3 regions of the Streptomyces sp. NPDC001530 genome follow, and region 3 is predicted to be linked to each of the others. Evidence: riboswitches for the same ligand, from Rfam matches in the RefSeq annotation. Region 3 holds a riboswitch; each other region holds the start of a gene.
The links. Region 3 has a riboswitch for cyclic di-AMP ahead of ACFY0T_RS20995 (C40 family peptidase). Riboswitches for the same ligand answer to the same signal wherever they lie in the genome.
Positions count from the first base shown of each region.

Region 1: it holds a riboswitch for cyclic di-AMP, as region 3 does, so the genes downstream of both, ACFY0T_RS19155 (peptidoglycan DD-metalloendopeptidase family protein) here and ACFY0T_RS20995 (C40 family peptidase) in region 3, are expected to answer to the same signal.
Region 2: it holds a riboswitch for cyclic di-AMP, as region 3 does, so the genes downstream of both, ACFY0T_RS26185 (M23 family metallopeptidase) here and ACFY0T_RS20995 (C40 family peptidase) in region 3, are expected to answer to the same signal.

Region 1 covers NZ_JBIAVS010000008.1:419,726-429,974, reverse strand. Annotated here, with positions in the region: gene ACFY0T_RS19160 (DUF6250 domain-containing protein) at 1-579, opposite strand, end outside; gene ACFY0T_RS19155 (peptidoglycan DD-metalloendopeptidase family protein) at 959-1,852, opposite strand; cyclic di-AMP (ydaO/yuaA leader) riboswitch at 1,857-2,021, opposite strand; gene ACFY0T_RS19150 (alpha-galactosidase) at 2,316-4,385, opposite strand; gene ACFY0T_RS19145 (tyrosine-protein phosphatase) at 4,574-5,371, shown strand; gene ACFY0T_RS19140 (DUF6126 family protein) at 5,386-5,502, opposite strand; gene ACFY0T_RS19135 (helix-turn-helix domain-containing protein) at 5,535-6,173, opposite strand; gene ACFY0T_RS19130 (aspartate aminotransferase family protein) at 6,245-7,645, opposite strand; gene dxs (1-deoxy-D-xylulose-5-phosphate synthase) at 7,642-9,576, opposite strand; gene ispG (flavodoxin-dependent (E)-4-hydroxy-3-methylbut-2-enyl-diphosphate synthase) at 9,605-10,249, opposite strand, start outside.
Region 2 covers NZ_JBIAVS010000012.1:319,087-329,335, reverse strand. Annotated here, with positions in the region: gene ACFY0T_RS26195 (PrsW family intramembrane metalloprotease) at 1-121, shown strand, start outside; gene ACFY0T_RS26190 (aldo/keto reductase) at 391-1,335, opposite strand; gene ACFY0T_RS26185 (M23 family metallopeptidase) at 1,596-2,633, opposite strand; cyclic di-AMP (ydaO/yuaA leader) riboswitch at 2,645-2,802, opposite strand; tRNA gene ACFY0T_RS26180 (tRNA-Met) at 3,159-3,232, opposite strand; gene ACFY0T_RS26175 (dihydrofolate reductase family protein) at 3,341-4,489, opposite strand; gene ACFY0T_RS26170 (MarR family winged helix-turn-helix transcriptional regulator) at 4,638-5,156, shown strand; gene ribA (GTP cyclohydrolase II) at 5,352-5,978, shown strand; gene ACFY0T_RS26160 (hypothetical protein) at 6,291-6,473, shown strand; partial or broken gene ACFY0T_RS26155 (IS481 family transposase) at 6,500-6,658, shown strand; gene ACFY0T_RS26150 (GNAT family N-acetyltransferase) at 7,315-7,854, opposite strand; gene ACFY0T_RS26145 (hypothetical protein) at 7,858-9,129, opposite strand; gene ACFY0T_RS26140 (hypothetical protein) at 9,272-9,616, shown strand; gene ACFY0T_RS26135 (hypothetical protein) at 9,613-9,774, shown strand; tRNA gene ACFY0T_RS26130 (tRNA-Lys) at 9,971-10,043, opposite strand; gene ACFY0T_RS26125 (amino acid permease) at 10,156-10,249, opposite strand, start outside.
Region 3 covers NZ_JBIAVS010000010.1:623-10,871, reverse strand. Annotated here, with positions in the region: gene ACFY0T_RS21035 (hydrogenase maturation protease) at 1-369, shown strand, start outside; gene ACFY0T_RS21030 (DUF6893 family small protein) at 381-485, shown strand; gene hypA (hydrogenase maturation nickel metallochaperone HypA) at 667-1,062, shown strand; gene hypB (hydrogenase nickel incorporation protein HypB) at 1,066-1,833, shown strand; gene hypF (carbamoyltransferase HypF) at 1,830-4,403, shown strand; gene ACFY0T_RS21010 (HypC/HybG/HupF family hydrogenase formation chaperone) at 4,460-4,768, shown strand; gene hypD (hydrogenase formation protein HypD) at 4,765-5,889, shown strand; gene hypE (hydrogenase expression/formation protein HypE) at 5,882-6,961, shown strand; gene ACFY0T_RS20995 (C40 family peptidase) at 7,451-8,629, opposite strand; cyclic di-AMP (ydaO/yuaA leader) riboswitch at 8,654-8,799, opposite strand; gene ACFY0T_RS20990 (DUF2182 domain-containing protein) at 9,043-9,828, opposite strand; gene ACFY0T_RS20985 (DUF1326 domain-containing protein) at 10,061-10,249, shown strand, end outside.

The DNA of each region.
Region 1 (10,249 bases), on a different contig from region 3:
TCGCACGACGGAGCCGTCCGAGACGATCCGGACGCGGTGCGGCTCGTTCGCCGTGAGCAGCGGCTCCGTGTAGTCGTAGATCAGCGGCCGGACACCGGCCTCACCGACGTAGCGGCGCAGCCGTGTCGTGGTGTTCGAGTTGGCGCCGTATCCGACGTAGTACGTCTTGAGGTAGTCGTATGCGGCGAGGGTGCCGTCCCGGGGCGTGGCGAAGAGGTCGTCCGGGGAGCGTACGTCGACGGCGTTCCAGAAGTTGTTCAGGTCGGAGACCCGGTCGTTGACGCCGCCCGCGGAGACGGGTGTGGCCGTGTACTCGATGACGTACGGCCCTTCGAGCTTGCGCTTGAACCAGACCGTCGCGCCACTCGGTACGTCGATCTCCAGGACACCGCGCGAGGCCGTGACCTTGCCGCCGTCCTGCAACTCGGTGGCCCACTGGCCCAGGCCGTGCCGGAAGTCGTCTGCGGCGATCAACTGTCCGCGGCGGTGGGTCGGTGCGGCGCTCGCGGCGGTGGCCGGGAGCAGCGCCGACAGGGCGGCACCGGCGGCCAGGGTTCCAAAGACTCTGCGGGTCGTCATGGGACTCCATCCGTACGAGGGATCGTGGTGATCGCGGGCTTCGACACCCGCCGGGCCTCGGTGCCACCAGGCGCTCACACCGAACTCGGCTTCTCCTCATGACCGTTGACGACAGCGTTCCGTACCCCTGGTGATCGAGGAGAGCGACGAGCCGAACGGCCACGTTGCGAAGCAGGGACCTCCGAAAGTATAGAAAGCGCTTGCGGGGATCGCTGTGACACTGTTCCGCTCGTGGATCGCCCATGAGGGTGCCGGAGGGGTCGCTCACGCAACACCGAAGGCCGGACCCCGGGGATCATGGGGTCCGGCCTTCGGCGGCTGTCCTGCCTCGAGAGGCAGAGAGTCCTGCCCGTCAAGGGCAGGAAGTCAGGAAGCGGGGTCAGCCAACGGCGACACCGTGCGCACGCAGGTACGCCACCGGGTCAACGTCCGAGCCGTAGTTCGGCGTGGTGCGGATCTCGAAGTGCAGGTGCGGTCCGGTGACATTGCCGGTCGCGCCGGAGAGGCCGACCTGCTGGCCCTCGGTCACGCTCTGGCCCGCCGAGACGGAGAGCGCGGACATGTGGGCGTACTGGGAGTACTGGCCGTCGGCGTGCCGGATGACGACCTGGTTGCCGTAGGCGCCGCCCCAGCCGGCCGAGACGACGGTGCCCGAGGCGATGGCCTTGATCGTGGTGCCGGTCGGGACCACGAAGTCCACGCCGGTGTGGTAGCCGCTGGACCACATGCTGCCCGCCACCTTGTAGGCGGTACCGACGGTGGCGCCCGCGACCGGCAGGGTGTAGCCGGAACCGCTGCCGGCGGACGCGGTGTTGGCGGCCGTCGTGGTGGTCTTGGCGGGCTTCGCGGCCGAGGGCGTCGTCTTGGTCGACGACTGGGTGGCTCCGCCCGAGGCGGCCTTCTTGCCGAGCGTCAGCTTCAGGCCGGGGTGGATCAGCGACGGGTCGCTGCCGATGGCCGAGCGGTTGTCGGAGTAGAGCCTCTTCCAGCCACCCGTGACGTTCTGCTCGTCAGCGATCTTCGAGAGATAGTCACCGGCCTTCACCCGGTAGGTCTTGGTCCCGGCCGCCTTTTTCGCGGCCGTGGGAGCGGCGGCGGCGGTCTTCGCGGGGTTTTCGGCAGTCTGCGCGACAGCGGCGGTCGGGGTCGCGGCGTGGGCGCCGGTGGCTCCCATCAGAGGCAGCGCGAGCGCGGCGCCGCCGGTTCCGGCCACGGCGATCGAGCGGGTGAAACGCTGGGACTTGGGACGGCGGTGCTTACCCTTCGCGGGCATGACGAATTCCTCTCCGGCGCCTGCGAGGTGAGCTGTCGGGTGCGGGCTGGAGATGCCCGGCCGTGCGCATGCACGGCTATACCCCTAGCCGTTCCGGAGACCGGAACAGGCGTGGTACCTGCGGGTCCCCCGCTCCTGCCGTGTGCGGGTGAGTGAGCGAATTCCGGGCGGCGGCAGGATTGGGCGTCCGTCCGGATTGAGGGCGAACGTAAGCGAGATGAGAGCGTGTCGACAACCATGCGGCTTTTCTGTACGCGCGCCTTTCTTGATCCATGCCGGAATTCCCGTCACCCTCTGTGGATTGACGATCTTTCCGACTTCTCAATCCGCCTTGGAATTCGGGCGGGTTGAGAAAGGAGGACCGCAACGCATCGTCACGAATATGACGCTCCTCACGCACGTCCACACACGTCGCTTTATTCCAGGGCCAGTTGGAATTAAGGCGCCAATTCGGACAGAACAGTCACATGCGACGCAGTCGGATAACCGTCGCATCAAGGTCCCCGCGCAGCCCCGTCCGTATCCCGTGATGCAGCAGCACCGCACCCCGGTGCACTTCGCCCGTTTCGCGGCACTCATACGCTTGTGTCGGGTCGAGTCCACGCAGCCGGAGCGGGGCGACCGGCTCGCCGTGACGCTGGGCCTGGAGCCAGGCGAGGACGACGGTCTCGTCGCCGTGGACGTACTGCACCGCGCTCAGCCCGCCCTCCGGGGGTCGCAGCCGGTAGAGGTCGCCGCGCTGCACGACGGGCCGGATCTCTTTGTAAAGCCCCACCCAGTCCCGCGCCTCGGCGAGTTCCTCCTCACTCCACTCGCTCAGGTCTCCGCCGACGCCGAGCACCCCGGCCATGGCGCTCACGAAGCGGAACCGCAGCGAGCTGACTCGCCCGTTGAGCTGCGTGTTCGGACTGTCCGTGACCCAGGCGGCCATGACCCGGGCCGGGTGGATCTGGCTGAAGCCGTGCTGAATGGCGAGCCGGTCGAGCGGGTCGGTGTTGTCGGAGGTCCACACCTGGTCCGTACGCGCCATGATCCCGAGATCGATGCGGCCGCCACCGCCGGAGCAGGACTCGAAGGCGACTCCCGGGTGCGCGGCCCGCAGCCGGTCGAGGAGGGCGTACAAGGCCTCCACGTGCTCGACCCACAGCTTCTGCGGGTAGCGCTCGCCGGGCCAACCCGCGTCCGTGAAGCAGCGGTTGAAGTCCCACTTCACATAGTCGATCGGGGCGCTGGAGAGCAGGCCGTCGAGCTGCTCCCACAGGTACTCCTGGACGTCCGGGCGGGCGAGGTTCAGTACGAGCTGATTGCGGTACTCCGTCCTGGTTCGCCCCGGCTGGAACTGCACCCAGTCCGGGTGCGCGCGGTACAGCTCACTGTCCGGATTGACCATTTCCGGCTCGACCCAGATCCCGAATTGCATACGCAGCGCGTGCACGTAGTCGCCGAGCGGCTTGAGCCCGCCCGGGAAACGGTCCGGGTTGGGCGTCCAGTCGCCGAGCCCGGCCCGGTCGCTGGTCCGCGCCCCGAACCAGCCGTCGTCGACCACGAACAGCTCGACCCCCATCGCGGCGGCCCGCCGCGCGAGCACCCCCTGCTGGTCCTCGGAGATGTCGAACGTGGTGGCCTCCCAGGAGTTGAACAGCACCGGCCGGTCCTGGTCCGCGTCCGGGATGACGTACGCGCGCTGGTAGGCGTGCCAGGCCCGGCTCGCCCCGCCGAAGCCGCCGTCGCTCCACAGTCCGGCGAAGACGGGGGTCGTGAACGACTCCCCCGGCTCCAGGCGCACCAGCCCGGAGTCGTCGTACCCCGCGCCGCCGGAGATCTGTACGCGCGCGTCGGGCAGTTGGGCCACGGAGATCCGCCACGAGCCCGACCAGCCGAGCGCGCACCCGTACACCTCGCCGCTCTCCTCCGTCGCCTCGCTGTCGAGCGCGACCCACGGCAGATGCTGGTGCCCGGTGTGCCCGCGCCGGCTGCCGATGACCTTCTCACCGTAGGTGAGGGCGGAGCGCACGAGCCGGGACTCTGCCGCCCATCGCCCGTGCAGCTGGGACAGCCGCCAGCCGTCGCGCTCGGGCAGCGTCCAGGTCGCGGAGTCGGCGCGCAGCAGCTCCAGGGCGGGGCCTTCGTTGGCCAGGGTGACCCAGCGCTCGATGACGTCGCCGCGCATCCGGTAGTGCAGCGTGATGCCGAGCCCGGAGTCCGAGAAGCGCAACCGCAGCTCGTCACCGTCCGCCCGGTACTCCTCGAAGCGCCACTCGGTGCCGCGCCGCTCGTCCGTCCGCACGGAGAGGGCGGGGCGGACGAAGCGGGGGCCGCCCTCGACCGGGTACTCCTCGTGCCCGTCGAGCGGGGATTCGAAGGGCCAGTACTGCGGCGCGGGCATGGCGGCGAGCGCCTCGGCGTCGGCGAGCGTGACCCGTGGGCCCCAATGCAGGTGCAGCAGCTCGTCGCGTTCGGTGAGCCGTAGTGCGTAGCCGCTCATCGGCCCCGAGAGAAGCCAGGTACGACCGTCCGAGCCGACCTCGATCATCAGTCCCCCACAGATTCGAACACGTACGATCAGGCCCCAACATCATCATGGCTCGGCGCCTCGGAGGCAACGCCTGTGGACAACTCATTGCCCGAGGAACCCATGTCGTATCGTCGAGAGCGCAACCCGTCGACTAGCGCCGCCCAGCGAAGCCGAGCAGCGCCGACGGCCGAATGGGAGGAGCCCCAGTGACGCAGCAGGTCCCGTCGACCGAGCCCGAGCTGGCCGGAGTGCGCAACTTCCGGGACGTGGGCGGCCTGCCCACCGTGGACGGCCGGCGCGTGCAGCACGGGCAGCTGTTCCGCAGCGGCCACCTGGCGCACGCCACCGAGGAGGACGCCGCGTTCCTCGCCTCCCTGGGCCTGCACACGATCTTCGACTTCCGCAATGCCTCGGACCAGAAGCTGGAGGGCCCGGACGTCGAGCTGCCGGGCGTGCGGAACGTGAATCTTCCGCTGACCGACCCGGCCGACGGCGCCGAGTTCTGGAAGATGGTCCGCGACGGCGAGATCGACCAGCTGCGCTCGATCCTCGGGGACGGCCAGGCCGCGCACCGCATGATCACCTCGTACCGCACGATCATCAAGGAGCGCACGACCGAGCACTCCCAGGTGCTGCACGCGCTGGCCGACGACAGCGTGCCCGCGCTGATGCACTGTGCGGCGGGCAAGGACCGCGCGGGCCTGTCGATAGCTGTGGCGCTCCTCGCCCTCGGTGTCGAGCGCGACGCGATCGTGGCCGACTACCTGGAGTCCAACGCCACGCACCGCCGCTACAAGGTGCACCGCAGCAGCAGCTCCGCCTCCGCCTACTCCCCGGAGGTCATGGAGCTGCTCAGCCCGCTGTTCGACGCGCGCACCGAATACCTGACGGCGGCCTTCGAGACGATCGAGGAGACCTGGGGCGGCGTCGACGCCTACCTGGAGCAGGCGCTGCGGATCACCCCCGAACTGCGGGAGCGACTGCGCGAGCGCCTGCTGGACTGAGCCCCGAAGGGGATCTAGTGGCTCTGCGCCCCCAGCGTGAACAGTAGGTAGATGAAGGCCGCGAAGACGTGGCCGACGGCGATATAGATGATCAGTCGTATCCACAGGGAGCGCGGGAACCGCTCCTCCATGGACCGTCGCGTGCCGGGTTCCGTGGGTTCGGTCATGACGTCTCTCCCGAGGTCGGGTGCCCCGTCGCCGGGCCGAGGCACAGCGCGGCGGTGGGGCTCTGCAGCAGGGTGTGGACAAACAGGAGCTCGGCTCCGGCGTGATCGGCGGCGGCGATGCGGTGCGGGGTGAGCGAGTCGAAGTGCGCGCTGTCGCCCGGCGCGAGCAGGTGCGCGGCGTCCCCGAGGCGCAGCCGCAGCCGCCCCCGGAGGACGTACAGCCACTCCTCGCCGGGGTGGACGCGCACGATGTCGCCCTGCGAGCCGTACGGGACGTGCACCCGCAGGGCCTGCATGCCCCGACTCGGGGCACCGGCCTGCCAGTACGTCCAGCCGCCCGCACCGGTCGGCTCCATGTCGGCGGCGCGCACGATCGCGTCACGTTCGGCGACCGTCTCGCCGAGCAGTTCGGAAACGGTCGTACCGTAGATACGGGCGAGCGCGAGCAGCATCGGCAGCGAGGGCTGGCGCTGCCCGGTTTCCAGGCGCGAGAGATGGGCGGGCGAGAGCCCGGCGGCGCGGGACGCGGCCTCCAGGGTCAGGGAGGCACGACGGCGCAGCTCACGCAGTTGGGGTGCGACGACGGGAAGCTCGGTGGACGGTTCCTCGGTCTCCCCCGGTTCGGCAGGGCTCATGCCTTCCATTGAGCCCGAACATTACCTCTAGGGCAAATTTCTTGCCCCAGAGGCAAAAAGTACGAGCAACCTCAGCGGTTCGCCACCGCCTGCTTCACCAGCGTCTTCCCGAAGTCCCACATCAGCCCGCCCCCGCTGTGCGCGTCGTCCATCACGGCGGTGAAGGCCTCGACGAAGCGGTCCACGTCCCGCTCGCCGATGATCAGCGGCGGGATCAGCTTGATCACCTCCAGATGGTCGCCGGAGACCTGGGTGAGGATGCGGTGCCGTTGCAGCAGAGGGACGACCACCATCTGCGCGAACAGGCCCTTGCGCGCGGCCTGCAGCATCGCCCAGCGGCTGCGCAGCTTCAGCGAGGTGGGCCGCCCGAACTCGATGCCGATCATCAGGCCCCGGCCGCGTACGTCACTCAGCAGCTCGTATTTGTCGGTCAGCGCCGCGAGCCGGGACTTGAGCTGCTCGCCCGTGGCGCGCGCGTTGGCGACGATCTGCTCGTTCTCCATGACCGACAGCACGGCGAGACCGGCCGCCATGGCCTGCGCGTTCGACCCGAAGCTCGCCGAGTGCACGAGGACCCGGTCCATCGACGAGTAGACCTTCTTGAAGATCCAGTCCTTGCCGAGGGTCGCGCCGACCGGCACATAGCCGCCGGAGAGCGCCTTGGCCACGCACACCAGGTCGGGCTCGACGCCTTCCTCGTGCTGGTAGGCGTAGAAGTCCCCGGTCCGCCCGAGGCCGGTCTGCACCTCGTCCGCGATGAGCAGCGCCTTGTGCTTGTGCAGCAGCTCCTGGGCGGCGCGCAGATATCCGGCCGGGGCCTCGTGCACGCCCTTGCCCTGGATGGGCTCGACGATGAGCGCGGCGACGTCGCCCTTCTTCAACTCCCGTGCCAGGACGTCGAGATCACCGAGCGGGACGGCCGTGTCGGGCAGCAGCGGGGCGAAGCCGTCGCGGAAGCCGTCCTCGCCGTTCACGGACAGCGAGCCGGTGGTCAGGCCGTGGAAGGCATGCGCGCAGTAGAGGATCCGCGGCTTGCCGGTGGCGTACCGGGCGAACTTCAGCGCGGTCTCGACGGCCTCCGTACCGCTGTTGCCGAAGAAGACCCGGTCCAGGTGCGGGCTGTGGGCGAGCAGCTTCTCCGCGAGGAGTCCGGGCAGCGGCTGGCAGTCGAAGCGGGTGAGGTCGGCGAGCGAGGCGTCCAGGACGTCGTGCAGCGCCTGGCGGACGACGGGGTGATGGCGGCCGAGGCCCATCACCCCGAACCCGGCGAGCATGTCCAGGTAGTCGTTGCCGTCCGCGTCCCAGAAGTGGGCACCCTCCGCGCGCTCGTACACCTTGTCGAAGCCGATGGTGTGCAGCATGCGCGGGAGCTGGTGGTTCAGGTACTTGGTGTGCAGCTCGTAGCGCTCGGCTCCGCGCTCGGCCAGCAGCGCGCCGAGGTCGAACTCCCGCTTCTCGGCAGGGTCGTTCATTCCTGTTTCTCCTTGGACAACTCATCCATGGACAGCTCGTCCTCCACCTTGGACAGCTCATCCTTGACGGCCAGGCCGGCGCTGATCCGCCCGGCGATCTCGACGGGCGTGAGACCTATGTCGGCCAGCACCTCACCGCGCTTGGCGTGCGCGAGGAACTGCTCCGGGATGCCGAACCGCCGGACTGGTACGTCGACTTCGGCATCGCCCAGTGCCAGCGCGACCGCCGCGCCGACCCCACCCGCCCGGCTGTTGTCCTCGACGACCGCGAGGAGCCGGTGCTCGGCGGCGAGGCCGGGCAGCGACGGGTCGACGGGCTTGACCCAGCGCGGGTCGACCACCGTGCACCCGATGCCGCGCGCTTCGAGCAGCTCGGCAGCCTGCAGACAGACCGGCGCCATGACGCCGACGGCCACCAGGAGGACCTGCGGGGTCCCCGCGCCGCGATGCAGGACGTCCAGCCCGCCCACATGGTCCACCGCCGCGATCGCCGGTCCCACCGACTCCTTCGGGAAGCGGATCAGCGTCGGCGCGTCGTCCACGGCGACGGCCTCCCGCAGCTGGGCCCGCAGCTGGTCGGCGTCGCGCGGCGCGGCGATCCTGAGGCCCGGCACGACCTGGAGGATCGACATGTCCCACATGCCGTTGTGTGACGCTCCGTCAACTCCCGTGACTCCGGCCCGGTCCAGGACGAAGGTCACGCCGCAGCGGTGCAGTGCGACGTCCATGAGGAGCTGATCGAAGGCCCGGTTGAGGAAGGTGGCGTAGACGGCGACGACGGGATGCAGGCCGCCGGTGGCGAGCCCGGCCGCGGACACCGTGGCGTGCTGCTCGGCGATCCCGACGTCCCACACCCGGTCAGGGAACTTCTCCGCGAACTTCCCGAGTCCCACCGGGTGCAGCATGGCCGCCGTGATCGCCACGATGTCCTCCCGCTCCTCGCCGATCCGCACGATCTCGTCCCCGAACACCGAGGTCCAGGAGGGCCCGTTGGAGGGCGCGAGGGGCTCACAGGTGAGCGGGTCCATCACACCGACCGTGTGGAAGTGGTCCTCCTCGTGCGCGAGCGCGGGCTCGTAACCGCGGCCCTTCTCCGTCAGACAGTGAATGAGCACGGGCCCGTGGAAGCGTTTCGCGCGCCGCAGCGCGGACTCGACGGCCCCCACGTCGTGTCCGTCGATCGGCCCGACGTACTTGAGCCCGAGGTCCTCGAACATGCCCTGCGGCGCGAACGCGTCCTTGAACCCCTTCTTCGCGCCGTGCAGCGACTCGTAGATGGTGTTTCCGACGACGGGCGTACGCAGCAGCACATCCTTGCCCCAGGCGAGGACCTTCTCGTAACTGTCCGTCGTACGCAGGGTCGCGAGGTGGTTGGCGAGGCCGCCGATGGTCGGCGCGTACGAGCGTTCGTTGTCGTTGACGACGATGATCAACGGGCGGTTCTTGGCGGCCGCGATGTTGTTCAGCGCCTCCCACGCCATGCCGCCGGTGAGGGCGCCGTCGCCGATGACCGCGACGACATGGCCCTTCTCCCCCTGCACCTGACGAGCCTTGGCGAGCCCGTCCGCCCAGCCCAGCGCCGTGGAGGCGTGACTGTTCTCGATGATGTCGTGCTCGGACTCCTCGCGTGACGGGTAGCCGGACAGGCCGCCCTTGCCGCGCAGCTTGGAGAAGTCCTGACGTCCGGTCAGCAACTTGTGCACATAGCTCTGGTGGCCGGTGTCCCACAGGATGCGGTCGACGGGCGACTCGAAGACCCGGTGGAGCGCGATGGAGAGTTCCACCACTCCCAGATTGGGCCCGAGGTGTCCGCCGGTCCTGGCGACCGCGTGCACCAGGAACTCCCGTATCTCTTCGGCCAGTTCACCGATCTCCGCCTCGGACAGCGCCTTCAGGTCGCGTGGTCCCCGGATGTTCTCCAGAATTGTCACGCTCGGGCCCCCTCTCGGTCCGTGCTGATCAACTCACGGTGACGGCCGGTTCTCCGGACGCGACGCCGTCGTTCTCCATCTGCTCGGCGAGCTTCATCGCCTCGTCGATGAGGGTCTCCACGATCTTCGACTCGGGTACAGTCTTGATGACCTCGCCCTTGACGAAGATCTGCCCCTTGCCGTTGCCGGAGGCGACCCCCAGGTCCGCCTCCCGCGCCTCGCCGGGGCCGTTGACGACGCAGCCCATGACCGCGACGCGCAACGGGACCTCCATCCCCTCCAGACCGGCCGTGACCTCGTCGGCCAGCTTGTACACATCGACCTGGGCGCGCCCGCAGGACGGGCACGAGACGATCTCCAGACGCCGCTGGCGCAGCCCCAGCGACTCCAGGATCTGGATGCCGACCTTGACCTCCTCGGCGGGCGGCGCGCTCAACGACACCCGGATCGTGTCCCCGATGCCCTCGCTCAGCAACGCCCCGAACGCCACCGCCGACTTGATGGTCCCCTGGAACGCCGGACCGGCCTCGGTGACGCCCAGATGCAGCGGGTAGTCGCAGGCGGCCGCCAGCTGCCGGTACGCGTTGACCATCACCACCGGGTCGTTGTGCTTCACCGAGATCTTGATGTCCCGGAAGTCGTGCTCCTCGAAGAGGGAGGCCTCCCACAGCGC
Region 2 (10,249 bases), on a different contig from region 3:
CGTGAGCCACGCCCAACCGTATGGGCCCGCCCAACCGACCGGGCCCGGCCAGCCGCACGGGCCCGGCCGGCTCTACGGGCCTGCGGCGCCGTATCCCGCGTACAACCCGTACCGCTCGTAGTTTTTCGCCCCCTCCGCCCCTACCCGTCCCGTACCTGGGGCTCCGCCCCAGACTCCCGTATCGCGCTTCGCGCTCGTCCTCAAACGCCGGACGGGCTGAAACTTCCCCCGGGCCGGCGCTGGAAAGTCCTTAGCCCGTCCGGCGTATGAGGACGAGGCCGTCAAGGCCGATGGGGGTCCAGGGGGCGGAGCCCCTTGGCGGGGGTTTGGGGGTGGAGCCCCCAAGGGACGGGAATGGGTAGGGGCGGCGGGGGCGAAAACACTCGGCGGTTACGCCGACGCCTCCGTCAGCTTCGTCAGCTCCGCGGCCGTAAGGGCCAGGTCCGCCACCCCGAGCAGCGCCGGCAGCTGCTCAACGGTCCGCGCGGAAGCGATCGGCGCCGCGACCGTCGGCTGGGCGGCGAGCCAGGCGAGGGCGACCGTGGCGATCGGGGCGTCATGGGCCTGGGCGACCTCGTCGAGGGCGGCAAGGACCTTCCGGCCACGCTCCGTCTCCAGGTGCTTGCCGGCGCCCTGCGCACGCGCACTGTCGACCGTCGCACCCGGGCGGTACTTGCCGGTGAGGAACCCGGACGCGAGGGCGTAGTACGGGACGGCCGCTAGGCCGGAGCGTGAGGCGACGTCCCGAAGAGCGCCCTCGTAGGTGTCGCGCGAGACGAGGTTGTAGTGCGGCTGAAGGGCGACGTAGCGCGCGAGGCCCTCGCGGTCGGAGAACTCCAGGGACTCCTGGAGCCGCTCGGGCGAGATGTTGGAGGCGGCGATGTGCCGCACCTTGCCCGCCTTCACCAGCTCGTCGAGCGCACCGATGATCTCCTCGACCGGCACCTCCGGCTTGTCGAAGTGCGTGTAGTAGAGGTCGATGTAATCGGTGTCCAGACGGCGCAGGGACGCGTCGGCCGCGGCCTTGATGTTGGCACCGGACAGCCCCGGGTACTCGGGGTGCTGGCTGACCTTGGTGGCCACCACGACGTCCGAACGGTTGCCGCGGGCCTTGAGCCACTTGCCGATGATGGTCTCGGACTCACCGCCCTTGTTGCCCTCGATCCACGCCGAGTACGAGTCGGCGGTGTCGACGAAGTTGCCGCCGACGGCCGTGTACGCGTCGAGCACAGCGAAGGACTGGGCCTCATCGGCGGTCCAGCCGAAGACGTTGCCGCCGAGGGAGAGCGGGAAGACCTCGAGGTCGGAGGAACCGAGCTTGCGCAGAGAAGTCATGGTCGAATCCAACGCCGTACCGGATTCATGAATTCCGCAAACGCCTGACCGGCAGCCCTGACGTCGGGGGGGTGTCGTCAGGACCGCCGGGGATCAGAAGAGAACCGGGCCGGGTTCGAAGAGAGTCGGCCTCAGAGGGTTGAGGCCAGCGTCGACTCAACGCTTTGAGGCGAGCATCAACTCAGGGGGCTGAAGCCGAGAGCCGGCTCAGGAGCTGGGGCGAGAGCCGGCTGGCTCAGGGGTTCGAGGCGAGCGTCGGCTCAGGGGGTGAGGCCCTTGCTGCGCAGCCACGCCATCGGGTCGATCGCGTCCCCGCCGTCGGGGTGGACCTCCAGGTGCAGATGCGGCCCGGTGACATTGCCGGTCGCGCCCACGCGCCCGATGACGTCACCCGTGGTGACCTTCTGCCCGACGCTGACTCCGATCGACGACTGGTGGTTGTACCACAGCTCCGTGCCGTCCTCGAGGGTGAGGATCGTGCGGTAACCGTACGCGCCGGCCCAGCCCGCCTCCGTGATGGTGCCGCTGTGGATCGCCTTGAGCAGCGTGCCGGTGGGCGCGGCGAAGTCCAGGCCGGTGTGGTAGCCCGAGGACCACATGGAGCCGGCCTGCCCGAAGGTCGACGTGATCGTGTACGAGGAGGTGGGCAGCGAGTAGCTCTTGGCGAGTTCGGCGAGGCGCTCCGCCTCGGCCTTCGCCTTGGCCTCCTCCTCCGCCTTCTTCTTGGCGGCGGCGGCCTTGGCCTCTGCCTCGTCCTGCTCCTTGGCGGCGAGCGCGACGGCCTGCTTCGCGGCGGCGGCCTCGGCGGCCTCCTGGGCGGCGCTGTCGACCTGGTCCTGCTGCGACTCGGCCTGCTGCATGATGCGGGCGCGCAGGGCCTCGCCCGCGTCCGTGCTGCCCTGCGCGGCGTCGGCGCTGGTCAGACCGGCGCTGGTGAGCGGGGTGGCGGAACCCTTGGGTGCGCTGGATTCGGCGTCGGATATCAGGGCCTTGGCGGAGTCGGTGACCGACGACAGGTCGGGCAGCGAGATCGACACCGGAGGCTTGCCGGGCGCCGCGGTGGCCATGCCGCCCGCGCCGACAGCGGCGATGACGCCTACGCCGAGAACCGTGGAGCTGCGGGCGAGTCCTCCGCCGCGCTGCTTGCTGACGCGGTGCCGGCCGCGAACGGGACGGACGGAATCCTCGGTGGGATTCCACTCCTCCCAGGGACCCTCGTCGTTGCCGTACGCGTAGCCGAAGGGCTGGGTGTCGTTCGGCGCGAACGAGGTTTGCTGGGCAGGCCGGTTGGACGCCACGTGGGCGCGCTCCTTTCCTTCCTTCTCGCCTACCGGGTTAGCTGACGGGTTCGGAGCAGGAAGGTCTCCTACGCGCGTCAACCACGGTTTGTTCCACCGTGGAAGACGCTCGATTCACCCCAAGTTGGTGGTTCCCCGGCTCCCTTGCGGGATTCGGCGCGTGCGCACGGAGCCGCCTCTTGTGACGGCTGGGACGACCGCGCTGCGTTATCGAACGTTAATAGACGCGGGTACCGGATTCCAAGCTGTTCGGACTGATCATTAACGCTTTTGGCCAGGACTTACGGGTCACCAGCGGCGAAAAACGGGCGAGTTGACCACGCCTCATAAACATCCACTCAACTAACGGTGCGTCAGTTGTTATGCGGAGGGGCACCGTCCGATCACCCCAGGTGATAACGATCAAGAACGCTGGACAGGGGCCCTCAACAGCACCGTCACCGCCCGGTCGCACCCGGGCGGTGACGGCCGGGAAACACCAAGGGCCGGAACTCGTGAATCCGAGTTCCGGCCCTTGGCCTTCAGTAGCGGGGACAGGATTTGAACCTGCGACCTCTGGGTTATGAGCCCAGCGAGCTACCGAGCTGCTCCACCCCGCGTCGTTGAAACCAGTGTACGCCATTCGCGGGACCCAAAGCACACACGTTTAAACGCACCCCCGCGCAGACACTTCGCAGGCACTCCACAGGCACTCCCAAGCAAGGGATTTATCCCAGAAGGTGCCGATTGGGCGCCTTGGCCCGCTCCTCGTACTCCGGGAGTACGACCACGTCGGCGCCCGCGGCCGCGAGGAGCGCGTTCCCGTCGGCCCCGGCGACGAACGTGTCGGGCTCACGCCACGCGGTGACCACCCGTCGCACACCCGCGTCGAGGATCAGCCGGGCGCACGGCGCCGGCCGCGAGGCCCGCCGGGCACAGGGCTCCAGGCTGCTGTACACCGTGGCGGAGCCGAGGCGCGGATCGGCGGGGTCGATCTTGGCGAGCGCCGCCTCCTCGGCATGGACCACAAAGTCGCCGCCCTCACGGGAGTGTCCCCGCGCCAGTTCGGTCCCGTCGGCGGCCACCACCACCGCGCCCACGCTGAACGCGGTCTCCGAGGGCGGACACAGCTCCGCCAGCTCGCACGCGAGCGCCAGCCAGTGCCGGTCCGCGGCGGAGGCGAGCGCCCCGGCGCCGGGTGCGGTGGGGACGTACCGGATGAGGACGACGTCCCCGACGGGCCGTGTCTCCACCAGCCGCATGCGCCCGGGGGGATACGCCCCCGGCCCGAAGAGCCGCGGCGCGTCCGGCTCGCCGACGAACAGTGGCGCGACGGCGAGCTGCAGTTCGTCCGCGAGCCCCTCGCGCATCAGCTGGGTGTGCACCCGCCCGCCGCCTTCGACCATGAGGCGGCGCACACCGCGTACGTCATGGAGGTGTTCCAGCAGCACCCGCCAGTCGAGTTCGGCCCCCGTGGACACCAGCTCGACGCCGAGCCCGTCGTCCAGCCCGCGCAGGGCATCGGCCGCCCTGGCCGCCCCCTTGTCCGTCGTGTAGACGACCTTCTCGCCGCCCGTGTGCCAGAACTGCGCCGCCGGGTCCAGGTCGCCGGATCCGCTGACGGTGACCTTCAGCGGGTACTCGGGGCGCCCGGCGGCGACCCGCGCCGCGCGCCGCTCGGCCGAGTTGACCAGGAGCCGCGGGTTGTCCGAGCGGATCGTGCCCGCGCCGACCAGGATCGCGTCGCTGGAGGCCCGTACCTCGTCGACCCGGTCGAAGTCGGCCGGGCTCGAGAGCAGCAGCCGCTCGGGACCGGTGTCGTCCAGGAAGCCGTCGAGGGAGACGGCGGCGGACAACAGGACGTAGGGATGGGGCATGGGGGCGGACCCTCCAGCTCTCGCAGGTTCGACTGGACGACTCGGTACGGCTCGATCCGTACGACTCGGTACGACTCGGACGACGTGACATGACTCAGCGAATGAAGTCCTAGTGGTTCAATTTTTAAACAATACCTAGACTGTACGCATGACGACCCGCTGGCTCTCCCCCGCCGAACAGCGCGCCTGGCGCTCGTACGTCGCCGCCTCCTCGCTCCTGGAGGACACCATCGACCGCCAGCTCCAGGCGGAGGCGGGCATGCCCCACCTTTACTACTCCATCCTGGCCATGCTGTCCGAGGCGCCGGACCGGCGGCTGCGGATGACCGAGCTCGCCGAGATCCTGAAGATCACCCGCAGCCGGCTGACGTACGCGGTGACGCGGCTGGAGAAGGACGGCACGGTACGGCGCGAGGGCTGCCCCACCGACAAGCGGGGCCATGTCGCCATCCTCACGGACGAAGGCATGGCCATCCTGGAGCGGACGGCGCCAGGGCATGCGGAGACGGTGCGGTCGGCGGTCTTCAACCATCTGACCCCCGAGCAGGTGGGGCAGTTGGAGGAGATCTGCGAGAGCATCGCGCGGGCGATCCAGGGCGAAGATCCCGGGGTCGGCGGGGAAGATCTGCCGTGGCGGCGACGTTCTTCTTCGCAGTGCGCACAGTGAGGCGCTTGTCCGCAGTGCGCACAGTGAGGCACTGCAGCGACCGCAGCGACCGCAGCGAGGCGCTGACCGCGTGATCCGCGAGACACCGTAAAAGCTATTGCTTGAACTTTGAAGCATCGGGTACGGTCTCCGTCCGAGGGTGTGCTTCAAATCTGAAGCACCATCTCGTACGCACCCGCTGGACGGAGAGACAACATGCGCGACTACCCCACCGCCACCGTGCGCACCCGCGTCCGCGTGCCCCTGCGCTTCGGCGACGGCTACTCCGTCGACGCGGAGCTGGTCACCTTCCACGGCCTCGCCGACGGCAAGGAACACCTGGCCGTCGTCCTCGGCGAGCCCGGCGCCAACCCGCTGGTGCGGCTGCACTCCGAGTGCCTGACCGGCGACGTCTTCGGCTCGGCCCGCTGCGACTGCGGCCCGCAGCTGCGCGAGGCGGTGGAGCAGATCGCACAGCGGGGCGGCGTGCTGCTGTACCTCCGCCAGGAGGGCCGCGGCATCGGCCTCTACAACAAGCTCGACGCGTACGCCCTCCAGGACCAAGGCCTCGACACCTACGCCGCCAACGCCGCGCTGGGCCTGCCCGAGGACGACCGCGACTACACGGCCGCCGCCCAGATGCTCCAGGCCCTCGGCATCGACTCCCTGGACCTGCTCTCCAACAACCCCGACAAGGCCGACCAGCTCCGCGACCTCGGCATCACGGTCTCCCACCGCGTCCCGACCGGCGTCTTCACCACGGCCCACAACGTCCGCTACCTCCGCGCGAAGGTCCTCCAGACCCACCACACCCTCCCGCTCCCGGAACTCACCGCGGGCTGACACCCCCGCCGTTCTCGCCACAACGACAACAGCGCCCCATCCGACCTGAGTCGGGTGGGGCGCTGTACTCGGTAGACCCTGTGGGACTCGAACGAGCAGTGGCCGAGCAGAAAGGCCCGCCACCTGGGTGACGGGGCGGCCTTTCATATCCAGGTCAGCTCTACGCCGGGGCCTGCCCGTTGTTCCGGCAAGACGTCTTGCGCGCTCGCCATCGTCCTCGGCGTCGCCCTCGACCCCGCCGCCGAACTGAGGATCCACGAGCTGAAAGGCTCCGGCGACCTCGACTCCGTCAAGCCCATCTGCCACCGCTACGTGTCCGGCGACGAAGACGAGGACCTGGAGGCTGGCCTGTCCGGGCTGCGCTCCGGGATCGCCGAGTACCAGCGGCGCGCCAAGTTCATCGAGTCCCTGCCCGCCAGCCACGTCCCAGAGGGCCGCCGCGTCACCCGCGCGCTCGCCGAGAAGTACCCCCGAGCAGCAGCTCGGCCCCCGTAGCCCTCGACAGCCCTGGTACGCAGTACAGGACGTCGCCATCCTCGCCGCCAAACGCAGGCAGGCCAAGGCGGCTTGACCGCAGGTCAGGCGCCCGCCCCTACCGCAGCGAACAGGAACGACGCGACGCCTTCCCGCAGTGGCTGCACACCTACAATCACCACCGCGGACACACTGCGCTGAAAGGCGGCGACCTCCTCGACCCAGCCAACGCCCGCTCGGCGCACCGGAAGTGCAACAGCGCCAGGGGCAGCAGGATGGCGCCGCGGCCGCAGCAGCGAGCCTCACGGGACTGGCGACGCAGCGTGCTGTACGTCGTCACCGGCCCGCCGGCCGCGGGCAAGTCCAGCTGGATCAAGGCGCACGCCATGGCGGTCGAGGACTTGGACGACCGGGCCAGAGTGCCGGTACCCGTCCCTGGGCCGCGGGGGCCCAAGGGCGATCCCCGGAAGCCTGCCCCCACCATCATCCCGTCGCCCGGCGCGTCCGGGGCGCCCGGCCGGGACGGCGCAGACGCCACAGCGCCCGGCCCCTCGGGACCGCCCGGCCCGCCGGGGGCAGACTCCACCGTCCCGGGGCCGAGCGGTCCACCGGGCAGGGATGGGAGCGACGGCGCCGACGGTCGCGACGGGCAGACCTGCCCCGACGGCTACCACCTCGAGGTCCCGTCCTACGACCCGGACGCGCTCGTCTGCCACAAGGACGGCGCACCGCAGCCCGACGACCCCGGGAACGGGAATGGTCCGCTCGCTGCAGGACTCGACCCTCCCGCCGCGAGTACGCGTGAAGACGCCCCCTGCACGGTCATGACAGCCGCGCAGGGCGCGCTTCGTCATGTCCGGGGTCAGTGCAGGTTCAGCACCATCGCGTCGTACAGGGGCGCGTCCGTGAAGGGCTGCACCTCGCCGAACCACTCGTAGCCCCACGTCTCGTACAGGCCGCGGACCTTCGGATGGTCGCGCTCAACGAGGAGCGTCACCCGTTCCTCGGGCCGGCTGCGCAAAAGCTCGTCGTGGATCTGATGCGCCACGCCCGTACCGCGGAGCTTCTCGACGACCATCAGCTCGGACAGGGCGAATGTGCGGGCGCCAGTCTCGACGATCGCACCGTCGGGCACCGGGGTGAGCAGTCCGTTCCACCATCGGGTGTCAGCAGGCAGCGTGCAGCCGTAGGCGTAGCCGATCGGGGTGTCGTCGAGATAGCCGACGACCGCAGCGAAGCCGGGCACTTCCGTATTCCAGCCGAGCCGCTCGTCGAACCGCTCGATGCTGTGGAACTCCTCGCCGAGCCGGTCCGCGTAGATCTCCGCGTACACATCGAGGAGTTCGTGCCGAACATCAGCAAGGCCCGTCGCGTCCCTGCGTTCCAGCCGCAGCCCGTCCATGCTTCACGCTCCTGTCTGGCGTGTCTGCTCGAGGAAATCGGCCGCCGCGTGCACGTGCGCGAAGCGCCGCAGGTCCCGCCGCAGATCGCCGAGCTTCCCCTGAATCCGTTCACTCTGAACCCGCCCTGCGATCGCGATCGCCTGCCCGGCCTCGGTGACCGCCTGCTCGATGTCCCCGCCGTCGAGAAGCGCCTGCGCTCGCTGCGCCGTGTAATACACCCGGTTGCGCTCGAAGCGCGGCTCCAGCATGCCCAGGGCCGCGCCGGTGAGTTGCTGCGCCCGCTCGTAGCGGCCGAGGGCCTGGTGTGCGGCCCCGGCAAGGCCTGTCAGTTCCGCAGGGGTCAGGAACGACAGCCAGGCTGCGGGCTCGCCCTGCGCACGGTCATAGGCCGTCTCAGCGCGGGCCAGGGAACGTTCGGCGCGAGTGCGGTCCCCAGTGCGCGCATGCCCGACGGCCTGGCGACAGTGGAGCAGCGCCATCAGCCACGGATCGCCCTTGGCCTGGCGGGTCTCGACTGCGGCCCGGCCGATGCGCAGCGCCTCCTGATCACGGTCGAGGAGACGGGCCTGCATCGCCAGGTTGGACCACACCCGCGCCTGCAGCATGCCGTCCCCGGCGAGCATGCCGTGCTGCAACGCCTCGTTGTACAGGCCGGTCGCCTCCGCCTGCCTGCCCGCGTCGTAGGCGAACCAGCCGGCGGACGCGGCAAGATCCCCCGTAGCGGCGTACAGGGCACGCTCGACACGCTCCCCGTAGGTGCAGTGGTTGAGCGCATGGTGGACGTGCCTGAGGGCCTGCGCGGCGACCTCGTGCAGGGCGCCCCCGCCGAGGGCGTGATCGTGGGTGTACAAGGCGGGGACGATACCGCGGATCCGCTCGACGTCACTCGTACCGAGACGGCCGGCCGAGGGGATGGCGTCCAGGCCTAGGGCGGTGGCCAGGCCAACCGCGATGAACTCCCGTCGTCTCACAGGGCGCTGCTCCTTCACGGCCGCCGGCCGCCGAGGCGGGGCTAGTACGCGTGAGGACTTGCGCGGGACGAAACCCATGGCCTCCGGGCCGCGTCCGAAGATCTCTTGAAGGGGAAGAAGGTAGCTGGCCCACGGCCATTGCACGTCCCCGGCGATCCACCGCCGCACATGCCGGTCGGTGCAGTTGTTGGCCTTGCCGAACATGTCCTCGGCCGTCCGGTTCACCTCGTCGGCCAGCCGCTGATGCGTGAACCCGAACTCGGCGAGCAGCGCCTCAAGCTGGACGTTCCGTTGTCTGGCCACGACCGTGCCCCCTCGTGCACCTGCGTCCCTCGACGGTAGCGCTCCCGCCGCTGCCCGCTGGGTAAAACTGTCCGGTCGGCTGCCGGTAACTCCCCCAGTTCTGTCCTGATGGGCAACAGGACACTTCCGGTTTGCTCAAGTCATGAGCAGAGACGCCGGATCTAAAGAGCAAGGCACGGTCCAACTCGCGGCCCATCCGGTGCCGTCCGTTGACACGCTGTCCGAAGCGCAGGTGTGCGGCCGGGCATGCGTTTGGTGCGGCGCGCCCCTCGACAACCGCGCGGCCGTCGACCTCGGGGAGCGGACCTCCGATGCCCACGGAGTCGAGGCCCACTGGTTCCCGCGCGGCTGCCTCATGTGCGCTGGAGCTCGCGCCTACCGGACCCTGCTCGACCATGCCGGAACGTGCGAGCAGTGCGCCGACGACCAATCCCAGTGCGAGACGGGCAAGGCCCTGCGCGCGGCGGTGCGGGAGGCCAGGCGATGAAGTTCTGCGGACGCTGCGACAAGCCGATCAGAGACGGCGAGAAGTACACGGCGCACGACATCGCCTCGGCCTCGGTGGGCGGCACGACCGTCTACCGGCATGTCGCCCTGTGCAAGCCGGTACCGACCCAGACCACCCAGGTGTCCTTGCGTCACTGACCCCCGCCCGCGCCTGCCCCCGTGTCCGAGGGGGCGGGCGGTCTCAGGCCCCGGCCGGTATGCGTCTACCGGCCGGGGCCGCTCCATGTCTTGATCGTCTGCACTTCGGGCGAGCATCGGGCGAGCTGACGATCTCCACGACCCCGAAACACGCCGAAGGCCCAGGTCAGATTCCCTCTGACCTGGGCCTTGCCGGTAGACCCTGTGGGACTCGAACCCACAACCAATGGATTAAAAGTCCACTGCTCTGCCAATTGAGCTAAGGGTCCACGCACCGGCGCCCGATGTCGATCGCGTGTCGATGCATCCCCGAGCATAGCCGGACGCGGCCGGGACTCCGATCGGGTATCGGGGACCCGGCCACGTCGAAGGCGCGCTGGGTCACGGATCGACCGGTTCGGGTGCACCCTTGCGGGCCGCCTCGCGGGCGATCGTGCGTTCGTGGTCGGGGTTGAGGAACCAGTGGCGGGCCGAG
Region 3 (10,249 bases):
GACGGCTACGACACCCTCATCCTGGTGGACGCCACCGCGCGCGGCGAGGACCCCGGCACCCTGTACGTGATCCAGCACGACACCGCCGGCGGAGGCGAGCCGCACGGCGCACCGCTCGACGGCCACCGGATGACCCCCGACACCGTGCTCGCGCTGCTGGCAACGCTCTGTGCCGCAGCCGGCGGGCAGCCGCCGCGGCGCACGCTGGTGGTGGGATGCGAACCCGCCTCGGTGGCGGAGGGCATCGGTCTCAGCCCGCCGGTCTCCGCCGCCGTACCGGAGGCCGTCCGGCTGATCGAAGAGTTGCTGCGCGCCGAGGAGCCGGGAGAGCCCGCGCCGCGGGCCACGGCCGGCGAAGCCGCGAAGTGAGGAGAGACAGAATGATCAAAGCCCTCGTGGGCGGCGCGCTGGCCGCCGCTGTCGCCGCCGTCGTCGTGCAGTCCCTGCCCGACATCAGACGCTACCTGCGGATGCGCCGCATGTGAGCCGGCCCCCGGCCGAATTCGCCGCTGCGGCGAACGGCGTACGCGGCCGGGCGGCGACGGCGTGCCGGTCAGCCGCCCTGTGCCGCCTCCCCTCTAATGAGGGGCGGCGGACGCCTGGCCCGACGGGCCGGTCGGCTCGGTGGCGGTCGGTGGCGAGCGGCCTCCGCCAGGACGGAGACCGATGCACGAGATGTCCATCGCGCTGGCCGTGATCGGCCAGGTGGAGGAGGCGGCGGAGCGGGCCGGAGCCGTCACGGCGGTGCGCTCGGTGCGACTTCAAGTGGGCGAGCTGGCCGGTGTCGTACCCGATGCCCTGTCCTTCTGCTTCGAACTGGCCTGCGCCGGGACCGTGCTGGAAGGCGCCGAACTGGTCACCGACGCGGTGCCGGGACGAGCCCGCTGCGCACCGTGCGCGCACGAATGGGCCGTCGGCATGCCGCCCCTGCTGAGCTGCCCGCGGTGCGATGGGGCCACCACCGACCTGCTGTCGGGCCGTGAGCTGCAGATCGTCAGTGTGCACTGGGAGGACGGCCCGACGCACGCACACACCCGCGAACCGATCCCCGAGGAGCGCTGAACCATGTGCCGTGTGGTCGACCTGCAACAGGCCGTACTCGCCAAGAACGACGCGACCGCGCACACCCTGCGCGCCGCACTGGCGGCCCGCGGCACCACGGTCGTCAATCTGCTGTCCAGCCCAGGCAGCGGCAAGACCGCCCTGCTGGAACGGGAGTTGGTGCTGGCGCGGGAGCAGTCCGTGCCGGTCGCGGCGCTCACCGCCGACCTTGCCACCGAGAACGACGCGGAGCGGCTGGCGCGCTCGGGCGTCCCGGTCAAGCAGGTCCTCACGGACGGGCTGTGCCATCTGGAGGCCGGGATGCTCGGCCGCCACCTGGAGGGCTGGCTGCCCGACGGCATCCGGCTGCTGTTCGTGGAGAACGTCGGCAACCTCGTCTGCCCGGCCTCCTACGACCTCGGGGAGACCCTGAGAGTCGTGCTCGCCTCCGTGGCGGAGGGCGAGGACAAGCCGCTGAAGTACCCCACCGCCTTCGGCCTCGCCCACCTGGTGGTGGTCACCAAGACCGACATCGCCGAGGCCGTCGAATTCGACGAGGCGGCGTTCCGCGCGCACGTCGAACGGGTCAACCCCGGGGTGGACGTGCTGCTGACCTCGGCCCGCCGGGACCGGGGCGTCGGTGCCCTGCTCGACCGGGCGCTGGCGGCCGCGGACGGCGCCACCCTCCACACTCCCGTCATGGCGCGTCGGCCCGACGGCTCCTCGTACTCCCACGATCACACCCATGAGCACCCGCACGGCTCCGGCGCCATGGCACAGTCCCGCTCGTGAGCGGTCCGCAGTCCTCGACCGCAGTCGCCGCCGAAGCGCCGCTGCGCCGTCGGGTCACCGTACGGGGCGTGGTCCAGGGCGTCGGCTTCCGGCCGTACGTCTACACCCTCGCCACCGGCCTCGACCTGACCGGGCACGTGACCAACACCCCCGAGGGCGTCATCGCGGAAGTCGAGGGAGCACCCGCGGCCGTCGCCCGGTTCTGCGACCGGATCGCCGTGCACACACCGCCGCTGGCACGAGTGGACTCCGTCCACCACCAAGAGGTGCCCGCCACCGGCGACTCCGCGTTCACCATCCTCGCCTCCCGCACGGACGGACCGGCCGGGACGCTGATCCCCCCGGACACCGCGACCTGTGCCGAGTGCCTGCGCGAACTCGCCGACCCCGCCGACCGGCGCCACCGCCATCCCTTCATCAACTGCACGCACTGCGGCCCCCGGTTCACGATCGTCACCGGCCTGCCCTACGACCGGGCGCACACCACCATGGCCGGCTTCCCGATGTGCCCCGACTGCGCCCGCGAGTACGCCGATCCGGCCGACCGGCGCTTTCACGCGCAACCCGTCGCCTGCCCGGCCTGCGGCCCGCGACTGCGCCTGCTCGTCCCCGTAGAGGGCCTCGGCGGACCACCGGCAGACGTGTCCCCGGAAGCGGATCCCGTCGCCGAGGCGCGCGGACTCCTGGCGAGCGGCGCGATCCTCGCGGTCAAGGGACTGGGCGGCTACCACCTGGCCTGCGATGCCACGGATCCGGGAGCCGTCGCCCTGCTGCGCCGCCGAAAGGGCAGGGGGGACAAGCCGTTCGCCGTCATGGCCCGCAGCGTCGACGACATCGAGCATCTCGTCCGGCTCGGTCCCGAGGAGCGGGGCCTGCTCGGCAGTGCCACCAGGCCCATCGTGCTACTGCGCCGCCGTACGGAGGCGTTCGTCGGGCCGGGGGCACCACGTCCGGCCGCGTCCGTCGCACCCGGCAGCCCCGACCTCGGCGTCATGCTGCCGTACACCCCCCTGCACCATCTGCTGTTCGGCCTGCCCGGCGAACCCGACGGGCCCCGGCTGGTCGTCATGACCAGTGGCAATGTGTCCGGTGAGCCGATCGTCACCGACGACCAGGAGGCGCTGGAGCGGCTGGCGCACCTGGCCGACGGCTGGCTCACCCACGACCGGCCGATCCATGTGCCGTGCGACGACTCCGTGGTGCGCGTGTGCGACGGCGAGCCGCTGCTGGTGCGCCGCGCCCGCGGCTACGCGCCCCTCCCACTGACCCTTCCGGTGCCCGTGCGCCCGGCCCTCGCCGTCGGCGGGGACCTCAAGAACGTGCTCTGCCTCGGCGAAGGCCGCCGGGCCTGGCTCTCCGCCCACATCGGGGACATGGACGACCTCGCCACCCAGCGGGCCTTCGAGCGCGCCACGGTACAACTGGAGTCGATCACCCCGGTACGACCGGAACTGCTGGCGGCCGACCGGCATCCCGGGTACCGCTCGGCACGTTGGGCCGACCGGAACGCGGCGGGCCGACCCGTCGTGCGCGTCCAGCACCATCACGCCCATGTCGCCGCCGCGATGGCCGAACAGGGCCTGGACGGCAGTCGGCCGGTGATCGGTGTCGCCTTCGACGGCACCGGCTACGGAGACGACGGGGCCGTGTGGGGTGGGGAGATCCTGCTCGCGGACTACGACGGCTTCACTCGGTTCGGGCATCTCGCGTACGTGCCGCTGCCCGGCGGCGATGCCGCGGTGCACCGGCCGTACCGGATGGCGCTCGCCCACCTGCGGGCGGCCGGGGTCGGCTGGTCGGACGACCTCGCCTGCGTCGCCGCCTGCCCGCCCGACGAACGCCGGGTGCTGGAACGGCAGTTGGAGCGACACCTGAACTGCGTCCCCACCTCCAGCATGGGCCGGCTCTTCGACGCCGTGTCGTCCCTCGCGGGCGTCTGCCACCGGGCCGGATACGAAGCCCAGGCGGCGGTCGAGCTGGAGGCCGCCGCGCTGACGGCAGCCGCCGGGGACAGCGCGGCGTACGCGTTCGGGGTGCGGGCGGATGCCGGTGCCGGGCTGGGCGGCGGTGCGGTGTGGGCGGATGCGGGTGCGGGGCTGGGCGGCGGTGCGGTGTGGGCGGATACCGGTGCCGAGCCGGGTGGCGGTGCGCCGGGGGCGGATACCGGTGCCGAGCCGGGTGGCGGTGCGCCGGGGGCGGATGGCGCACCCGGCGTGGCGGAAGCGGCGCCTTTCGTCGCGGATCCGGCCCCCGTCCTCGCGGCGATCGTCGACGACCTTCGAGCGGGCGCGGGAGCGGCCCTGGTCGCGTCCCGATTCCACAGGGCCGTCACCGGACTCGTCCACCACATGTGTGCGCTGGCGCGAGAGCGGCACGAAGTGGAGACGGTCGCTCTGACCGGCGGCGTGTTCGCCAACTCCCTGCTCTCCTCCGCGTGCGCGGCGGCCCTGGCCGCGGACGGCTTCACGGTCCTGCGCCACCACCTGGTCCCGCCGGGCGACGGCGGTCTGGCCCTCGGCCAGCTCGTGGTCGCCGCGCGTGCCAAGGACCGTACCCGAGCCACCGACTGACGAACCGACCCGGCGGCGCCGGGCGACGACGCACGACCCAGAGCGAGGAGAGGCCCATGTGCCTGGCGGTACCCGGCAGAGTGCTGGACATCGAGGAACGTGACGGCACCCGGATGGCCAACGTCGACTTCGGCGGTGTGGTCAAGGAGGTGTGCCTGGAGTACCTGCCCGACCTCCAGGTCGGTGAGTACGCCATCGTCCACGTCGGATTCGCCCTGCAGCGCCTCGACGAGGAATCGGCGAAGCAGACGCTCGAGCTCTTCGCCACCCTCGGCATGCTGCAGGAGGAGTTCGGCGACCCCTGGGACATGGCCGCGGAGGCGGGCGCAGCCCTGCCGCCCGCGGGAGAGGAGGCGCGGAAGTGAAGTACATCGACGAGTTCCAGGACCCGGACCTGGCGCGTCGGCTGCTCGACGACATCCACTCCACGGTGACCAGACCGTGGTCGCTGATGGAGGTCTGCGGAGGCCAGACGCACACCATCATCCGCCACGGCATCGACCAACTCCTGCCGGACCAGGTCGAGTTGATCCACGGCCCCGGCTGCCCCGTGTGTGTGACCCCCCTGGAGGTCATCGACAAGGCACTGGAGATCGCCTCCCGCCCGGGGGTGACCTTCTGTTCCTTCGGCGACATGCTGCGCGTGCCCGGCACCGGACGCGACCTCTTCCAGGTACGCGGCGAAGGCGGCGACGTGCGGGTCGTCTACTCGCCGCTCGACGCCCTGCGGATCGCCCAGCAGAACCCCGACCGCGAGGTGGTGTTCTTCGGCATCGGCTTCGAGACGACCGCGCCTCCCAACGCGATGACGGTGTATCAGGCCCGCAGGCTCGGCATCCCGAACTTCAGCCTCTTGGTGTCCCATGTGCGCGTGCCGCCCGCCATCGAGGCGATCATGCGGTCCCCGAGCTGCCGGGTCCAGGGCTTCCTGGCGGCCGGGCACGTGTGCAGCGTGATGGGCGTGGGGGAGTACCCGGAGCTGGCGGAGCGCTTCCGCGTCCCCATCGTCGTCACAGGATTCGAGCCCCTGGACATCCTGGAAGGTGTGCGCCGGACCGTGGCGCAGCTGGAGCGCGGTGAACACACCGTCGACAACGCCTACCCCCGTGCCGTCCGCCCGGAGGGGAACCCGGCCGCGCGGGCCATGCTGGAGGACGTCTTCGAGGTCACCGACCGGGCCTGGCGCGGTATCGGTGTGATCCCCGACAGCGGCTGGCGGCTGTCCCCGAAATACCGTGACTACGACGCCGAGTACCGTTTCTCGGTCGACGGCATCCGGACCCGGGAACCGGCCGCATGCCGCAGCGGCGAGGTCCTGCAGGGCCTGCTCAAGCCGCACCAGTGCGAGGCGTTCGGCACCCTCTGCACACCCCGGACCCCGCTCGGAGCCACGATGGTCTCCAGCGAGGGCGCCTGCGCCGCGTACTACCTCTACCGGCGCCTGGACATCACCCCCGCGCCCCGGGAGGCGACCCCCGTTGTCTGACACCACCGACCTGATCACGCCCTCCCTGGACCCGGCGGCCTGGACCTGCCCGGCTCCGCTGCGCGACCAGTCCCGCATCGTCATGGGCCACGGCGGAGGCGGGGCGCTCTCCGCGGAGCTGGTCCAGCACATCTTCGCGCCCGCCTACGGGGGAGACGTGCTCGCTCAGTCGGGCGACGCCGCCGCGTTGTCGCTCGGCGGCCTCCGACTGGCCTTCTCCACCGACTCGTTCGTCGTACGCCCGCTGTTCTTCCCCGGCGGCAGCATCGGCGACCTCGCCGTCAACGGCACCGTCAACGATCTCGCCATGAGCGGAGCCCGGGCCGCCTACCTCTCCTGCGGCTTCATCCTGGAGGAAGGCGTCGAGATGGAGACCGTCGCCCGCGTGGCCGAGGCGCTCGGTGCGGCGGCGCGGGCCGCGGGCGTCGAGGTGGCGACCGGCGACACCAAGGTGGTGGAGGCCGGTCACGGCGATGGGATCTTCGTCAACACGGCTGGTATCGGGCTCATCCCGGCGGGCGTCGACCTGCGTCCGCAGCGGGTCGTGCCCGGCGATGTCGTGATGGTCAGCGGCGCGATCGGCGTGCACGGCGTGGCGATCATGTCCGTGCGCGAGGGCCTGGAATTCGGTGTGGAGATCGAGAGCGACTGCGCGGCGCTCGGAGGTCTGGTCGAAGCCATGCTCGCCGTCACCCCGGATCTGCACGTACTGCGCGATCCCACGCGGGGCGGGCTGGCGGCCGCGCTGAACGAGATCGCGGCGGCCTCGGGCACCGGGGTCGTCATCCGGGAGCGCGACGTCCCCGTACCGCCCGCCGTCGCCAACGCCTGCGCCGTGCTGGGCCTGGACCCCATGTACGTCGCCAATGAGGGCAAGCTGGTGGCCTTTGTCCCTCGCGAGCACGCCGACGCCGTACTGGACGCGATGCGGGCGCATCCGCTGGGTACGGAGTCCAGGATCATCGGCGAGGTCGTGGACGCCCATCCCGGCATGGTGGTGGCCCGCACCGGGCTGGGCGGCACCCGAGTGGTCGATATGCCGATCGGGGAACAGCTGCCGAGGATCTGCTGAGAAGCGGCCGGTCGAAGAGGCGGTGGGGAGACGGCGCTGACGCCTCGTCTCCTTGCCGCCTGGCCATCCGGCAGGCGCGCCCGCCGTGGGGAGCGCCGGTCGGGTGGCGAGCCATCCCGTTCACGAGCTCAACTCCCCGATGATCGAGTTGAGATGGACGTACTCCGGCAGCGAGGCGATGTCGGCGAGGTCGTGGCGGAAGACCGCCGTGTCCGTGCCGTTGTGGTCGGGGACCCGCGTGAACCCGTTGCGCGTTGGGTGAGTTGGGCGACGCCGGCCACGTCCGGCTCACCCACCGGGGCCAGCTGCGCCCGTATGTCCAGCTGCCGCACGTACTCCTCCAGCGAGTCGAAGCTGTCGAGGAAGTCCTCGCGGACCAGCTCGTCGTTCGACGTGTCTCGTGGTCCTTCGACGCCACACGTGCGGCCACACGTGCGCCACGCGCGCGCCACACGTGCGCGGAAACTCATCCCGGGAGGCCGCAGGGCTTCACGCCGGCCGTGTCGCGCTGTGGATCGTCGACTCTCCGGCGTAGAAGATCGACTCTTCGCGTACATAGGCCCCCGGGCTCGGGGCGTGGATCATCATGCCGTTGCCGATGTAGAGGCCGACGTGGCTGACGTTGCCGTAGAAGAAGATCAGGTCGCCGGGGCGGATGTCGGCGAGGGGGATCGCCGTGCCGACGGTCGCCTGCTCGTGCGCGGTGCGCGGGAGTGCGACCCCGGCGGTCTTCCAGGCGGCCTGGGTGAGACTGGAGCAGTCGTACGAGTCCGGTCCGGACGCGCCCCAGACGCACGGCCTGCCGATCTGCCCACGGGCAAAGGCGAGTGCCTTCGCGGCCTTCCTGCCGTACCCGGTGTCCGCTGCGCTGTCCGCGCCGATGGGCATGCCCGCGGCGCTGAACGTGTCCGTGATGAACGTGTCGGAGATGAACGTGTCCGTGATGGGGGTGGCCGCTTGCTGTTGGTGCCACTCGTCTCCGGCCTGGAGGAGGCCCGGCTCCTCGGCGGTACGCCAGGCGTCCACTGCCGGCCGGGAGTCGATCGCAGCGCTCTGCTGTGCGACGTGCCTGGAGAGCAACTCACGGGCCGTTGCGATCTTTTGCTGGATCTGCTCCTTGGACGTCTTCAATGAAGTCCGCTGCGGCTCGGCGGCCGGTGCGGGCAGGGCCTTGGCGGCTTCCTGCCGTGTCCCCGGCGCGGCCGGCAGCGCCGCGACGGCCCTGGCGGTCAACTCCGCCGCGGGACCGGCAGCCATCCCGGCGGCAGGCCCGGCGGTCAACTCCGGGACGGCTCGGGCGGCAGCCTCCAGCTCGCGGTGGGTGGGTGCGGCGTCCGGACGTTCCGCCGGGCGTGCGGGTCGCGTCTCGGCCGGGCGGTTCGGCATCCTGTCGGCCGGCAGCCGTGCGGGCACGGTCGGGCCCAACTGCGCGCGCCCCACGTCGAACCACTGCCTGGTGACGTCGTCGAGGGCGGTGTCGGTGCGCCCGCGCTCGTTGTCGGGCACCGGATTGACGCGCCTGCGCGTTCCCGTGGTCATCGCGCGGGTCGCGTTGTAGTTCCCGGTGGCGTTCTCGGCCTGGTCGTAGAGGCTGCTGATCCGCTGCCGGACCTCTTCGCGACTCGGCTCGTCTGCCGGGCGAGGCGTGACGGTTCGTTCCGGCGCCATGGGAGACGCGCTCCTTCCGTGCTCCGCCTACCGAGTCGGCTGTCGGGTTCGGGCCGACGGTTCCGGAAGGTATGCCCTACGGCCCTTGCCCTGCTGGGCAGTTGGGCCGATTCACCCCGGGTCGTCGGGTCCCCGGCTCCGGCTGCCACGGGGGTGCACCGGATGCGGCGGCGGCCGCGCGAACCGGCGGGGTTCGCCGGAGGGAGTCGTGCGGCCTGCCCGTCAACTTAGCCAATTTGTGTGCCTCGTGTGAAGGTTGAAGCGCGAAGTGTCCGATATGTATTTGTGACCTTCGTCGTACTGGCTGTCCCCAGGCCCACACGACGTCCATACGGCGGCGGCGGCGAACGGGCGGTCGCGCGCCCGGAGTTGATGGTCACGTCATCGGCTGCATCGACGGTCCGGAACTGCCGTCACGTCATCGGCTGCATCGACGGCCCGGAATGCTCCAGTCCTGGCAGCAGCCAACTCTGGAACGGCGCCAGTACGGCCAGGACCAGGAACACGACACCGACGACGGCGCTGAACACCGGTCCCAGCCGCCACAGCTTCTCGATGAAGATGACGACCGCGAGTCCGGCCATCGCCGCGATGTTCATGGTGCCCAGCGGCACGAGGACGATCATGAGCGCCCAGCAGCAGCCGACACAGTAGAGCCCGTGGTGGGCGCCGACGCGCAGATCGCGGGCGCCCGGCCGGTAACCGGCGTAGCGCACGAGCTGGCCCACGGGGCTTCGGCAGTGGCGCAGACAGAGGTTCTTGAGCGGAGTGAACTGGTGGAGTCCGGCGAGCAGGAAGGCTCCGGCGCCGATCCAGCGCCCGGTTTCGGGGTGGCTGTCGACCAGATCGCCGGTCGCGGTGAGGATCCCGTACACGACGAGCCCGAATGCCGCCCAGGCGATCAGGTATCCGCCCGCGAACTGGGCGATCCGGGCCGCGCGGGCGGCACCGGACGACTGACGCCCGATGGCCCGGGCCCAGGTGACCGCCACCGGCGCCACGGACGGGAACATCATGGCGATCGTCATGATCACCCAGAGCAGCAGGAACAGCGGCAGGCCGAGGCCCATCGTCCCCGGTCCCACCCCGGTGTCGTCGGCCTGCCCCACGACAAGGAGCCATGCAAGCAGGGCGAGCACCAGCATCAGGGACCAGGCGACGGTCATCTCGCGGGCGGGGAGGAGATTGCCGGGCCGCATGGGCGCAGCGAGGGATGCCCGGTTACGGAACGCGATTCCAGGTCACCACAGAAGCCGCCCGATCGCGCGGTGGCCGCGCTGCCCGGGAGTTCTTGGATTGCCTGCGAGAACGGGACGGAGAATGGAGCTGATGACCCGCGTCTGCGAGCGGATGCGGTGTCCCACGGCGATGTGTCCCCGCGAGATGACCGACCACCCGATCACCCGGTGCAGGCCGCGAGGAGGCGATGACATGGCTGAGACGGCAAGCGCTGTTCCGCAGTGGCATGTGTCCGGGGACTGGTTCGACACCTGCAAGTGCGATGTGCCGTGCCCATGCTCGTTCGCGCAGCCTCCCACCTACGGTGACTGCGACGGAGTCCTGGCCTGGCACATACGGGAGGGGCACTACGGCGATGTGCCGCTGGAAGGCCTCAATGTG